One region of the Cetobacterium sp. 2G large genome, then DNA from elsewhere that is predicted to be linked to it. Evidence: riboswitches for the same ligand, from Rfam matches in the RefSeq annotation. Region 1 holds a riboswitch; each other region holds the start of a gene.

Region 1 (3,218 bases):
CTAAAAATGCATAAAACATAGGCGCTATAATTCCATCAACACTATTTTCAGCTATAGTCTCCATTGTACTTCTTACAACTTGTATTTCGTCCATCTCACCCGTATCTCTACTAACCAAATAAGAAAGCTCTTTTTGTGCCTTTTGTAAATCTCCACTTTTTAAAATTTTATAAACTTTAATCCCTTCAGCACCTAAACTTTTCGTTGCCAAAGTTGTGTATAGAAAGAAAATTTCTAAAAATTCAGATGTCCTAGCTATGTAATATGACAATACTACTGTTGAAAGTATTACTGTAAAAGCTAATACTCCTCCCCATACTTTTTTATTTTTTAATGAATAGATTTTATTTTCAATAAAAGTTATATATTTTCCTATAAATCTAACTGGATGTGGAAACCAATATGGATCCCCTAAAATTAAATCTAACAAATAAGCTATCCATATTTTTAAAATGATGCTCATTAGTTCTCCTCCAAAATCTTATAAATAGCTTTCATGTCCACATTTTCTCTGAATATTTTTTCTAACTTATCCAACTCTTGAAGTCTATATTCATCAAATGTCATTGTGCTATTTTTCTTTTCCAGTCCTTTCTTCTCTCTTATATTATTTAAAATAAAATCAGTAAACTCTCTATTATCAAAAATTCCATGTAAGTATGTTCCGAAAATATTGTCCTTTACTGTGGCTACTAATCTATTATCTAAAGTTATAGATTTTTCTTTCCCCTCTGTTACTCCTTGGTGAATCTCATAACCTTTAACTTGAATATCTCCTAATCCTTTTAATAACCCAGTTTCTCCTTTTAATAATCCTGTATACTGTGTTGTTACCTTCTCTTTTTCCATTGTAGTTTCTATGTCTAAAAGTCCTAGTCCTGGAAGTTCTTTTATATCTCCCTCTATTCCATAAGGATCTAACACTTTTTCCCCTAAAATTTGAAATCCTCCACATATGCCAATAATAGGAGTTCCTTTTCTAGACATTTTTATAATCTCTTGTGCGATTCCTTTCTCTTTTATATCTTTTAAATCATCTATTGTATTTTTAGATCCAGGTATAATTATCAGGTCTTCATTTCCTAATTCATGAAATGATGTTACATAATTAACATTTACATCCTTATTTGCTAGTAAAGCATCAATGTCTGTAAAATTTGATATATGCTTTAATTTTATAACCGAAACTGTTATATCTGCAGTTTTTGATTTAATCTTATTAAATTTTTCTGTTACCCCATCCTCATCCTCTATGTCTAGTTCAAAGTATGGCATAACTCCTAAAATTGGAACTCCTGTCAGTTCCTCTATTTTTTCTAATCCTGGTTTTAATATATCAACATTTCCTCTAAACTTATTTATAATTACACCTTTTACTCTAGCTCTCTCTTCTGGTTCCATAAGAGATATTGTTCCATAAATTGATGCAAAAACTCCACCTCTATCAATATCTGCAACTAAAATAACAGGAGCATCAACCATTTCAGCTAATCCCATGTTTACTATATCGTCTTGCTTTATATTTAATTCTACAGGGCTTCCTGCTCCCTCTATAACACATATTTGATTTTCATCTTTAATCGTATTATAAGCTTGAATTATATCTTTTTTTAACTTTGATTTATAATCTCCGTATTCAAGTCCTCCCATATTTCCGATAGATTTTCCATTGACAATCACTTGAATCCTTCTATCCCCTGTGGGTTTTAATAAAATAGGATTCATTGTATAGTGAGCTTCTATCTCACATGCCATCGCCTGAAGAGCTTGTGCTCGCCCCATCTCATGTCCATCTTTTGTTATATAAGAGTTCAGTGCCATATTTTGAGATTTAAAAGGTGAAACTGTGTATCCATCTTTAAAAAATGCTCTACATAAGCCTGTAACTGTTATACTCTTCCCTGCTCCTGAAGACGTCCCAACAACCATTATGTTCTTATGTTTCATAATATCATTTCTCCTAAATTTGTGAAGTTTAGCGGAAATATAAAAAATGCGAAAATGAATAGAATATTGCTAATTAGAATTGAAATTGACAGTTCTAAATACAAATCTGTTCACCGCAGATTTTATATTTTCTTTTATATTCATGGCAGATATCCTGACTCAGATTCATCCTACTCTTAGGCCTTCCCATAAAAACTACAGTGGCTAGTCTAATTTCGTCCTCCTTACAGTGGCGGGACCGTGTGAGATTTTCACTCAACTTTCCTTTTAATCAAATTATTGAACCATAAATAATATACATATTTATCATAATTATACATAATGATTATGCACAAGTCAACCTTTTTTAAAAGTTTATGTTTAAAAATTAAACTACAAATGTTTGCTATTTTATAGAAATTAATTTTAAAAATAATTTTAATAAAACTACAATAATAAAAAAGAAAATTAAATTTTATTCGTAGATTAAATGTGACATATTAAATTTTTATAAGGGAGTGATTAAATATGAACGATGTTAAAACAAATAAACAACCTCTTATTGTAGAGGACAAAATTATTAATGTTCCTCCTATGTTTGCAGAGATTTTTGCATTAAATCCTAAAAATCTTAAAAAATGGTTAGTTGGAGCAAAAAATTCAAATAAATCTTATGAAGATCTTAAAGTAAAAGATATTTTAAATACAAAAGTTAATGCTGCTGTTAATGATGAGGCATTTCTTTTAGATGTAACGTTTGGAAATACAACTCATAAATTATATTTAAAAAAACCTCAAGCAAATAAAGGATTGGATTTTATATTAACAGAAGGTGATAAATTTAAAATTGAAACAAATTTACACCTTACTGAGATAAATGATAAAAAATGTAACATACATCTTGAAACAACTTTATTAGAAAGTAAACATAGTTTTCATCCTATAACATCTTTTGAATTAAAATACTTTTTCAGAAAAAGTTTATCAAACTTCATAGAAGAGTGTGAAAAAAGTTATAGTACTTTTGAAAGCGAAGAAAAAACTATTGAAGCTGAAGTTTTAAATTTCTACCAAAGCAATATATCTGCTTTTAACTCTTTAATTGAACCACTAAAAAATGATTTAGGAGAAGATTCTTATTTAGATATTCAAAAAAAATTAAAAACTTTAGGTATGGATACATCTGATAAAGTTAGTAAAATATTCACAAATTTAGTTGGTGTTATTCCCACAGAAGATTTATCATTAATCAATGATAAAGTTATTCAATTTATTAAAGAACATATATTTAT
Region 2 (3,218 bases), on a different contig from region 1:
TATCTTTAAAAATATTTTCTCCTCCAGCTATTTCAATCATAGTATTTCCAATTCCACTTCCTCCAACTACAAATGGTGCTGATTCTTGGCTATCATATGCAAAAACCTTGATACTTTTTTTGTTTTTATTATTTTCTGTAACTTTAATAATATCTTTTTTCATATTTTCAACAACATTTTTAGCATTATCTTTTAAATCAAAAATATCTCCAAACATCAATATATCGTCATATATATCCTCAATTTTAGATGTATCTTGAGATTTTGTAAACACAACTTTTACACCATTTTCTTTTAGTTCCTCTACTGTTCCTAAATTTTTAGGAGTTGCTATAGATTTCCATCCTGTTAAAAGGTTAGGATTTAAAGCATAAAATTGCTCTTTAGTTGGAGCTCCTTTTGATAAAACTGGTATCTTATCATATTTCTCCTTTAATTCTGGAAGTATTTCATCATCTAAATAGGCTGTTCCTAAAATCTGATTTTCTGCTCCTATAGCTAATAAAATTTCTGTTGTAAACTGTGATGTTGAAACTGCCCTTACATTCTCTTTAGAAAAACTTAAAGTAGTTATCAGTAAAAATAGTAACAATATTTTCTTCATAATTTCTCCTTTTAATAAAAAGCGGAAGAGTTAAACTCTTCCAATTAATGAGAAGCTTTTCTTCCTTTAGCATACTCAGCTTTTTTTACTAGTATATCCTCTGGTTGAGAATTCTCTAATTTTTTAGCTCTCTCTATAAAAATATTTTGAATAGATTCAATTTCACCTAAACCTCTTAAATTTACCTCTACTTCAAATCCATTCTCTTCCAATGATTCTTTCCAATCTTCAGCTATATCATTTTTAGCATGATCTCCAGCTACAAACATAAGAGGCATTAACGTAACTTTTCTTTTATTATCTCTTTTTAACTCTCTTACTACATTATCTAGCCCTGGATATCCTTCTACCGTTCCTATGTATATCGGTTTTTCTAAGTCTTTTGTAACATAAGCTAACATTGGATAAGCTGACAATGCAGGATGCTCTGTGCCATGCCCTATCATCACAACTCCTTCATCCTCTTTTAAAACTCCAACTTCTTTTTCTATTACTTCAATTAACTTAAAATAATCATCTACTTCTGTTAATAATGGAGTTCCAACTCTTATATCTTCAAATTTATCAGAAAACATATCCACTTCTCTTTTTAAAGCTTCCATTTCAGTTCCATTTATTATATATGTTGGTTGAATAATTACATGTTGATATCCTTGCTCTACTAGTTTTTCTAAAATTTGAGTGGTATTTAAATTTTCAATACCTCTTTTTGAAAGTATTCTATTTATAATTCTTGATGTATAAACCTGAAAAAAATCTAATTTATCAAACTCATTTTTTAATTTTTTATTTATTATATCTATTGTTTTTTCTCTTGTGTCTTCATGTGTCGTTCCAAAATGTGCTGCTACAATCGCGCCCTTTTCCATAGTTTTGTAAAAGTTCATCATTAATCTCCCTGTATTATTTTTCTTTATTTTTATTTTAAATTAAAATTTCTCACCAATAAAAAAAACCTCCCTTTTGAAAATACTAAAAGAGAAGTGTAAAAACCTTTACCTTCTCTGTCCTCGCAGAATTCTAAATAATGGCAGGTCTCCTGACTTAGATTCATCCTACTCACAGCCCTTCCCAAGGTTTATATCCTCAGTGGTATTACTGTTTTCATCCTCTATACAGTGGCGGGACCGTTTGAGATTTTCACTCAATTCCCTTTTAATCAAGTTGAACCATTACATTTTTATCTAATTAATATTAACACTTTATCGTACAAATTTCAATCAAATTATCTAAAATTTATAACATTATCATCTATTATTTATATTATTTATATCATGAAGTATTGACTTTTAGGTATAAAAAAAGTTACTATTAATTTAGAAATAAATGTATTTTAAGGAGAACTTTTTATGAAAAAAACATCTTTTGGAACTCTTATTTACTATTTAAAAAAGGAAAATAAGCTTCTTCTTCTATTTTTAGGTGTGAGATTAGCTATGACTGCTATTGATGTTTACTCACCACTTTTAATTAAAAATTTAATAGATGATGCTCTTCCATCTAAAAATATTGATTTATTGTTAAAATTTTCTATTATACTAATTATTCTTTATATTTTGCGTCTATTTTTTGCCGTTAATTCTCAAGCAAACGGAAAATTAATGGGAAGTAAAATAAAACAAAGTATGAGAAATGATCTATTAAAAAAACTTTTAAATCAACCTAGTGAGTTTTTTAAAAAAAATCAAAGTGGTGATTTAATTTCTAGAGTTATTAATGACTTAGATAGTGTTTCCACTCTTTGTCATAGAGGATTAGAGGATTTTATATTTTCAGTTATAACTATTATTGCTTCTATCTTTATAATGATAGATTTTGATTTAAAACTTTCACTAATTACTTTATTTCCTTTACCACTAACATTAATCTTTGTTTATAAGGAAAATAAAAAAATGAAAGCTGGTCATAGAAGTGTTCGAAAAAATTCAGGTTTATTATCTGCTAATCTTCATGATATTTTGAGAACTATCTCCTTTTTAAAAGATAACTATTTAGAAGGTTATGCTCAAAAAAGATTTCTTGAAAAAAATGATACTCTTTTAGAAAGTGAAAAGAAGAATATGATTCCATCTAGCTTAATTGTTTCAGGAGTAACTTTTTACTCTAATATAACTCAACTTATAATTATTCTTGCTGGAGGTTATTTATACATAAAAGATGGAGTTACAATGGGAATTATCTTATCTTTTTTGCTTTTAGTTGATCGTTTTAGACTTAGAATTATGAGAATGGTTGGACTTGTTGATATCTATCAAAAAGGAATATCTGGAGTTAATAGATTTACTGAAATTATAAATCTTAACAATAGAATGGATGGAGATATACCACTAATAGAACCTATCACTTCAATTGAATTTAAAAATATAGGCTTTTCTTATGATGAGAAATCTATTTTACAAAACTTTAATTTAAAAATAGAAAAAGGAGAAAAAATAGCTCTAGTTGGTGAAAGTGGAATTGGTAAAAGTACTACTGCTTCTCTTTTAAAAAGAGCTTTACTTCCTACAAATGGGGAAATTTTAATTAATAATATTCCATTAAATAAAATAACTTTTAAAACATATTTAGAACGACTTGGAATCGTAGATCAAAGTGATTATATTATAAATGGAAG
Region 3 (3,218 bases), on a different contig from region 1:
TGGTATATGCTAATAGATGGAGATAATTCTAAAAAAGGAGATATAAAAGTAACTCCATTAGTAGAATATATTGGAAAAAATGGATTGGAATTACATCCGTACACAATTAGAAAAGATGCTTTACCAAACTATGTAGACAATATAGATGAGATGTTTGAAATCATATTTAACCAAACTAATTCTACAGGGGTATTTACAGATTTTCCAGATTTAGGAGTTCAGTTTATAGCAAATCAAAATAAATAAATATAAAATGAGGGATAATTATGACTGGGATAGGATTGACAGAGATATTATTTAGATTGACAGTTTCTTCAATATTTGGAGGTTGTATAGGATTAGAAAGAGAGTTAAAAAATAAATCAGCAGGATTTGTAACCTTAATATTGGTATGTTTAGGAGCTACAACGATTGCCCTTTTACAAGAGGAGCTGTTAATAAGGCAAATAAATTTAATATCCTCCCAACCTAACCTCATAGAAAGTTATAAATTAGATATTACAAGACTATCAGCTCAAGTTGTAACAGGAGTGGGATTTATAGGGGGAGGAGCAATAGTTTATTCAAATGATAAGGTTTCAGGAATAACAACAGCAGCTACTTTATGGATAACAGCAGCAATTGGATTAGCAATTGGATATGGATTTGTATTTTTATCTATAGCAGCTTTTTTAATTGTTGTTATAACTTTAATAGTAATGAAAATACTAGAAAGAAAAGTTATAACCATGGTAAGAAATAAAAAAGCAACTAAAAGTAATTTAACAAAAGAGGAGCAAAAATGAAAGATTATAAAGGATACTTATTTGATATAGACGGAACAATAGTTTTAGGGGATGTTCTAATACCAGGAGCTAAAGAAAAAATTGAGGAATTACGAAAATGTGGAAAGAAAATAGGGTTTTATACGAATAATTCCTCTAAAAATCCAAAGAGCTATATCGAAAAATTTACAAAACTGGGAATAGAAGCTGAATTGAAAGAGATAATAACTGCTGGAGGAGTATTAGCAGATTATTTAAAAAATAGTTGTAAAGATAAAAAAATATTTATGGTGGGGACAAAGGATTATAAAAATTATTGTAAAGATTTAGAGATTCAAATATTTGATGAAAATGATGAGTTTGATTTTTCTGAAATTGATATAGTTGTGGTAACACTTGATTCTGAATTAAACTATAAAAAGTTAGAGATTGCTTGTAAACTTCTACATAGAAATGTAGAATATTTAGCAGCAAATGAAGATTTAGTTTATCCTGTGGAGGATGGAGTATTTTTACCAGACTGTAGAGCTATTTGCAATATAATTGAGTTATGTACAAAAAAAATTCCTAAATATTTTGGAAAGCCTAAAAAAGCTATGCTTGATTATGCACTAAGAAATTTAAATTTACTAAAAGATGAAGTAGTAATAGTAGGGGATAGATTATATACTGATATCGCTTCAGGATATATTAATGACTGTGACACAATATTAGTTTTAACAGGAGAAGCTAAAAGGGATAGTAAAAGTGTTTATAATCCAACTTATATATTAGATAGTATAGCTGATATATAAGAAGCTATTTTTAATTTTAAGAATTGACAAATAATTTAAAATGAGATATAAAATTATTATAAAACTAAATAAAAGTTTTTGGGTGCTTAGGCATAACAAGGAAGTAGGTGTAAATCCTACACAGCCTCCGCTACTGTAATGAGGATGAAACTATAAAACCACTGGAATAAAATCTGGGAAGGATAGGAGTAAAGTGATTCTAAGTCAGGAGACTTACCTAAAAACTACACAAAATTGTTAGGAGTGGACAAGTGTGTAAAAAAATCTAAAGGATTATATATCCAGTAGATTTTTTTGTCTTCTTCTCTACGTTCAAGGGAGTGAGAAAGATGAGTAAAGATTTAAAATGGGATTATAATAAGTTTAGAGAATTTGATAAGTTTATACATACTTTTAAAACTTATCAAGATTTGTCAAAGTTTTTAGAAGAAAATTTATCAGCTATGAGTGGGAAGCAGGAGTTTTTATATCATATTGTAAAGATGACACCTCAAGAACAGCTATTGTTATTTTATTTAAAAAAGTATAAAGGAATAAAAAATTTAGAAACTTTTTATAAAGAATATATAAAGTTTTGCCAAGAATATTATTACTCTTTAAACAAGGATTTATTTGAAGTAGACCCATGGAAAAGGCAAGCTGTATATCATATAAATAGAAAAAATAGATTTTTAGATAGCTTAAAAAAAGTTAAAAATAGTTTAAATATATCATATAATAAAAGTTTAAATTAATTTGTAAAATATAAATAAAATTTTTATTGTTAGACGCTAGAACTTTAAATTTTAGCGTCTTTTATTTTTTAAATTTTGAAAATTTATAGTAGTTACTTTTTTGTAACTAATTTACAGAAAATAAATAATATTGTATTCTGAGCATATGAAATAAGAATATGAAAAGGAGTACTATTATGAAAATATGTAATATTTTAAATGCTAAATCTTATGATGCTATTATAATTGGGTTTGGAAAAGGTGGAAAAACTCTTGCGGGATTTTTAGGAAAAATAGGGAAAAAAGTTGCTTTAATTGAAAAAGATAAAAATATGTATGGTGGAACTTGTATAAACGTAGGATGCATTCCTACAAAAATTCTTGTTGAAGAATCTCAAAAAATTGAAAAGAATTTTAAAAAAGCTATTGAAAGAAAAAACACACTAATTTCCGATTTAAGAGGGGCTAATTATAATAAGTTAGATTCTTTTAAAAATGTAGATATTTATACAGGAATAGGTTCTTTTGAAACTGAGTATTTGATAAGTGTTACAAATGGAGAAGATAAAACTATATTAAAAGGTGAGCAAATATTTATAAATACAGGAGCAAAGACGATTATTCCTAAAATAGAGGGATTAGAAAAAACTAGGAATATCTACACGAGTACATCTATTATGGAGTTAGATATATTACCTTCTAAATTAGCAATTATTGGTGGTGGATATATAGGACTAGAATTTGCATCAATTTTTAATAACTTTGGTTCACAAGTAACTGTTTTTGAAGGTGGAGATAATATTCTTTTAAGAGAAGAGCCCGAGATTAGGGAAGAAGTTAAAAAAGATTTTCAAAATAGAGGAATTGAGATATTAACAAAAAGTAATATTATAAAAGTAGATAACTTTTTCAAAAATAAAGTGGAAGTTTTATTTAATAAAAATGAT
Region 4 (3,218 bases), on a different contig from region 1:
AGGAGGGCTAATGTTTTTAGCTATAATAGCGGTTCCGTTAGCAGCATATTATAAAATTGGAGATATTGAGACAGTTAGACAAGGAATTGAGTTGAAAGGAATTTCATTTAATATATTTAAACAAAATGGAGAGAATATAGGAATATTAGGAATATTGTCTTCTTTAGCTTGGGGACTAGGATATTTTGGACAACCTCATATTTTAGTTAGATTTATGAGTATAAGTGATGTAAAAGAATTAAAAAAATCTAGAAGAATAGCTATGATATGGGTAATTATCTCTTTAATTGGAGCAATAGCAATTGGACTTTTAGGAATACCACTTTTTAAAAATGTTGCAGAGTTAGGAGGAGATGCAGAAAAAATATTTATCTATATGATAAAAGAGTTGTTTAATCCTTGGGTAGCAGGAATTTTATTAGCTGCAATATTATCAGCAATAATGTCAACGATAGATTCACAATTGTTAGTTTCATCAACTACTTTAACAGAAGACTTTTATAAATATATGAAAAAAGATGTTTCTGACAAAGAGATAATGTGGGTTGGAAGACTATGTGTTGTTGTAATAGCTTTATTAGCATTACTATTTGCATTAAATCAAAATGCTAAAGTACTATCATTGGTAGCTTATGCTTGGGGAGGTTTTGGGACAATATTTGGACCAGCAATAATATCGGTACTTTATTTTAAAAATGTAAATAGCAAAAGTGTTTTATCAGGGATTTTAGTAGGAATGTTTGTATTTTTAATGTGGAAAGTTTTAGGATTAGATAGTTATATGTATGAGTTATTACCAGGATTTTTTACTAATCTAATAACAGTTTACATAGTAGAGAAAGTAGTTTTTAAAAATGTAGTTGAAGCCTAAAAAAAGGTGCGAAATTATTTTGCACCTTTTTCTAAATTAAGTAAATGGGATTTTATAGATAATCCATAGGCATATCCAGTTAGTTTACCATTGGAACCAATTACTCTATGACAAGGAATAACTATGGGGATGGGATTTTTATTGTTTGCTAATCCAACGGCTCTACATGCCTTAGGATTGCCAATAGCAATTGCAATATCTTTATAAGTTTTAACTTCTCCATAAGGAATATTAAGCAATGCTTTCCAAACAGATTTTTGAAACTCTGTTCCAATAGGATTTATTTTAAATGTAAATTTTTTTCTCTTGCCTTTTAGAAATTCATCAATCTCTTTAAAGGATTCTTCTAAAAGTTTTGTAAGCTTAAAAGTTCTATTTGAAGTAGGTTTGTTAAGTTCAATTTTAATAATTTCATTATTTAATTCTTCAATTTTAAGTAAACCAAATGGAGTGTCAAAAATATAAAAATAACCTGGGATAATATTTTTCATAAACTCTCCTTAAAAAATTTTTTATCTAAATTGTACTTAAAAAATATAAATAAATCAAGGTTAATTTAAAATATATTTTGTTCACTTATTGTTTAAAACTTTTAAAAATGAAGTGATTATAGTATAATAAGACGTTATGGTTTTTATAAATTAAAAGGGAATTAAGTGAAAAGCTTAAACGGTCACGCCACTGTAAAATGGACAAAAATAGATAAACCACTGGGAAACTGGGAAGGGCTATTGGAGGATGAAGTTGAGTCAGGATACCTGCCATAAAAATAAACTGCGAGTGACAGAATGGGAGGATTAAATTAAATGAAAAAAAGATTTTATATTGCAGGACTGATTCTTGCATCTAGTTTATCAATGGGACAAGACAAGGTTGTGAAATTAGAAGAAAGTGTTATAACGAGTGAAAATACAGAGACAACAATAGCAGATATACCTAAAAATATAACTGTATTAACAGGAGAAGAGATAACGCAAAGGGGAGCGAAAACAGTAGCAGAAGCTTTAAAATTAGTATCAAGTGTTATTGTAAAAGAGATGGGTGGAGCAGATGCCGCTTTTGATATAAGAGGTCAAGGGCCTACAGCAAAGTCAAATGTTATAGTATTAGTTGATGGAGCGCCAATTAATTCGATTGATTTATCAGGATATCAAACAAGCAATATTCCAGTAGATAATATAGAGAGAATTGAAGTAATACCTTCTGGAGGCTCAGTTTTATACGGAGATGGAGCAGTTGGAGGAACAATAAATATAGTGACAAAAGCACCTGAAAATAAAAAAAATTATGGAAGCTTAAATAGTGAAATAGGATCTTATGGATTAAAAAAACAGCAAATTACATATGGAACTAAAATAGGAGAAAAGCTTTTAGTTGAAGTAGATTATTTGAAAAAAGAAAAAGATGGATATAGGGATTATTCTAAAGATGATTTACAAAGTTTTGGATTTAGAAGTAGATATAAACTTAATGATGGAGAGTTAAAATTTAAATATAATTATTCTAAAAATGATTTTAAAGCTCCGGGAGCATTGACTAAAGATGAAGTTAATGAAGACAGAACACAATCTAATCCAAATGCTTGGAGAATTGATGGAAAAACAGAGAAAAATAATTTTGTAGGAGATTACTTATATAATATAAATTCTGATTTAGAATTTAAACTATTAGGAAGATATGCTCATGAAAACTACTCTTCAAATGGAAGTAATTACAAGACAGAAGTTAAATATTTAAAGCCACAACTTAAATATTCATATTTAGATGAGAATTATGTTGTATTTGGTGGAGACATTTATCAGGGAGAGACAAGAGATTTTGCTTATGGAAATGGAAAATCTGAAAAAAACTCTTTAGGTGGATTTATAATAAATAGTTCTACAATAGAGAAGTTTAGATTTACTCAAGGATACAGAAGACAAAATATTGAATACAAGGGAGATAGATTTGTAACAAGAAAGTTTAAAGAAGATGCAATAGAACTGACAGGAAGCTATTTATATTCTGATTCGGGATCTACATATGTAAGTTATACCAAAGGATTTAGAGCACCTAATACAGATGAAATAAATGCTTGGGCAGGAGAATTTAATCCTCAAAAAACAGAAACTTATGAAATTGGAGTAAAGGATTTTGTAGGGAATACATATATCTCAACATCAGTATTCTATATAGAAACAGAAAATGAAATTTTCTATGGAGTAAATAAAAACGATGAATTTAATAAAAATAGAAATTTAGATGGAACAAGTAAGAGAAAAGGAATAGAGTTTTCTTTAGAACACTATTTTGATAAATTGACAATATCGGAATCAATAACTTATATGAAAACAGAGTTTAAAGAAGG

The links. A riboswitch is a leader RNA that binds a small molecule or an ion and turns the genes downstream of it on or off. The one in region 1 is predicted to bind cobalamin.
Region 2: it holds a riboswitch for cobalamin, as region 1 does, so the genes downstream of both, H5J23_RS02435 (sirohydrochlorin cobaltochelatase) here and H5J23_RS13565 (cobyric acid synthase) in region 1, are expected to answer to the same signal.
Region 3: it holds a riboswitch for cobalamin, as region 1 does, so the genes downstream of both, H5J23_RS00675 (hypothetical protein) here and H5J23_RS13565 (cobyric acid synthase) in region 1, are expected to answer to the same signal.
Region 4: it holds a riboswitch for cobalamin, as region 1 does, so the genes downstream of both, H5J23_RS09280 (TonB-dependent receptor) here and H5J23_RS13565 (cobyric acid synthase) in region 1, are expected to answer to the same signal.

Annotation. Positions count from the first base shown of each region.
Region 1 is NZ_JACHTH010000007.1:629,466-632,683, reverse strand. Features, by position in the region: gene cbiB (adenosylcobinamide-phosphate synthase CbiB) at 1-463, opposite strand, end outside; gene H5J23_RS13565 (cobyric acid synthase) at 463-1,947, opposite strand; cobalamin riboswitch at 2,074-2,251, opposite strand; gene H5J23_RS13560 (hypothetical protein) at 2,455-3,218, shown strand, end outside.
Region 2 is NZ_JACHTH010000003.1:258,994-262,211, forward strand. Features, by position in the region: gene H5J23_RS02430 (ABC transporter substrate-binding protein) at 1-604, opposite strand, end outside; gene H5J23_RS02435 (sirohydrochlorin cobaltochelatase) at 649-1,491, opposite strand; cobalamin riboswitch at 1,616-1,793, opposite strand; gene H5J23_RS02440 (ABC transporter ATP-binding protein) at 1,954-3,218, shown strand, end outside.
Region 3 is NZ_JACHTH010000002.1:58,217-61,434, reverse strand. Features, by position in the region: gene glpQ (glycerophosphodiester phosphodiesterase) at 1-246, shown strand, start outside; gene H5J23_RS00685 (MgtC/SapB family protein) at 267-785, shown strand; gene H5J23_RS00680 (HAD-IIA family hydrolase) at 782-1,558, shown strand; cobalamin riboswitch at 1,622-1,794, shown strand; gene H5J23_RS00675 (hypothetical protein) at 1,888-2,292, shown strand; gene H5J23_RS00670 (FAD-dependent oxidoreductase) at 2,469-3,218, shown strand, end outside.
Region 4 is NZ_JACHTH010000005.1:1,359,427-1,362,644, reverse strand. Features, by position in the region: gene putP (sodium/proline symporter PutP) at 1-871, shown strand, start outside; gene H5J23_RS09285 (methylated-DNA--[protein]-cysteine S-methyltransferase) at 886-1,362, opposite strand; cobalamin riboswitch at 1,483-1,652, shown strand; gene H5J23_RS09280 (TonB-dependent receptor) at 1,678-3,218, shown strand, end outside.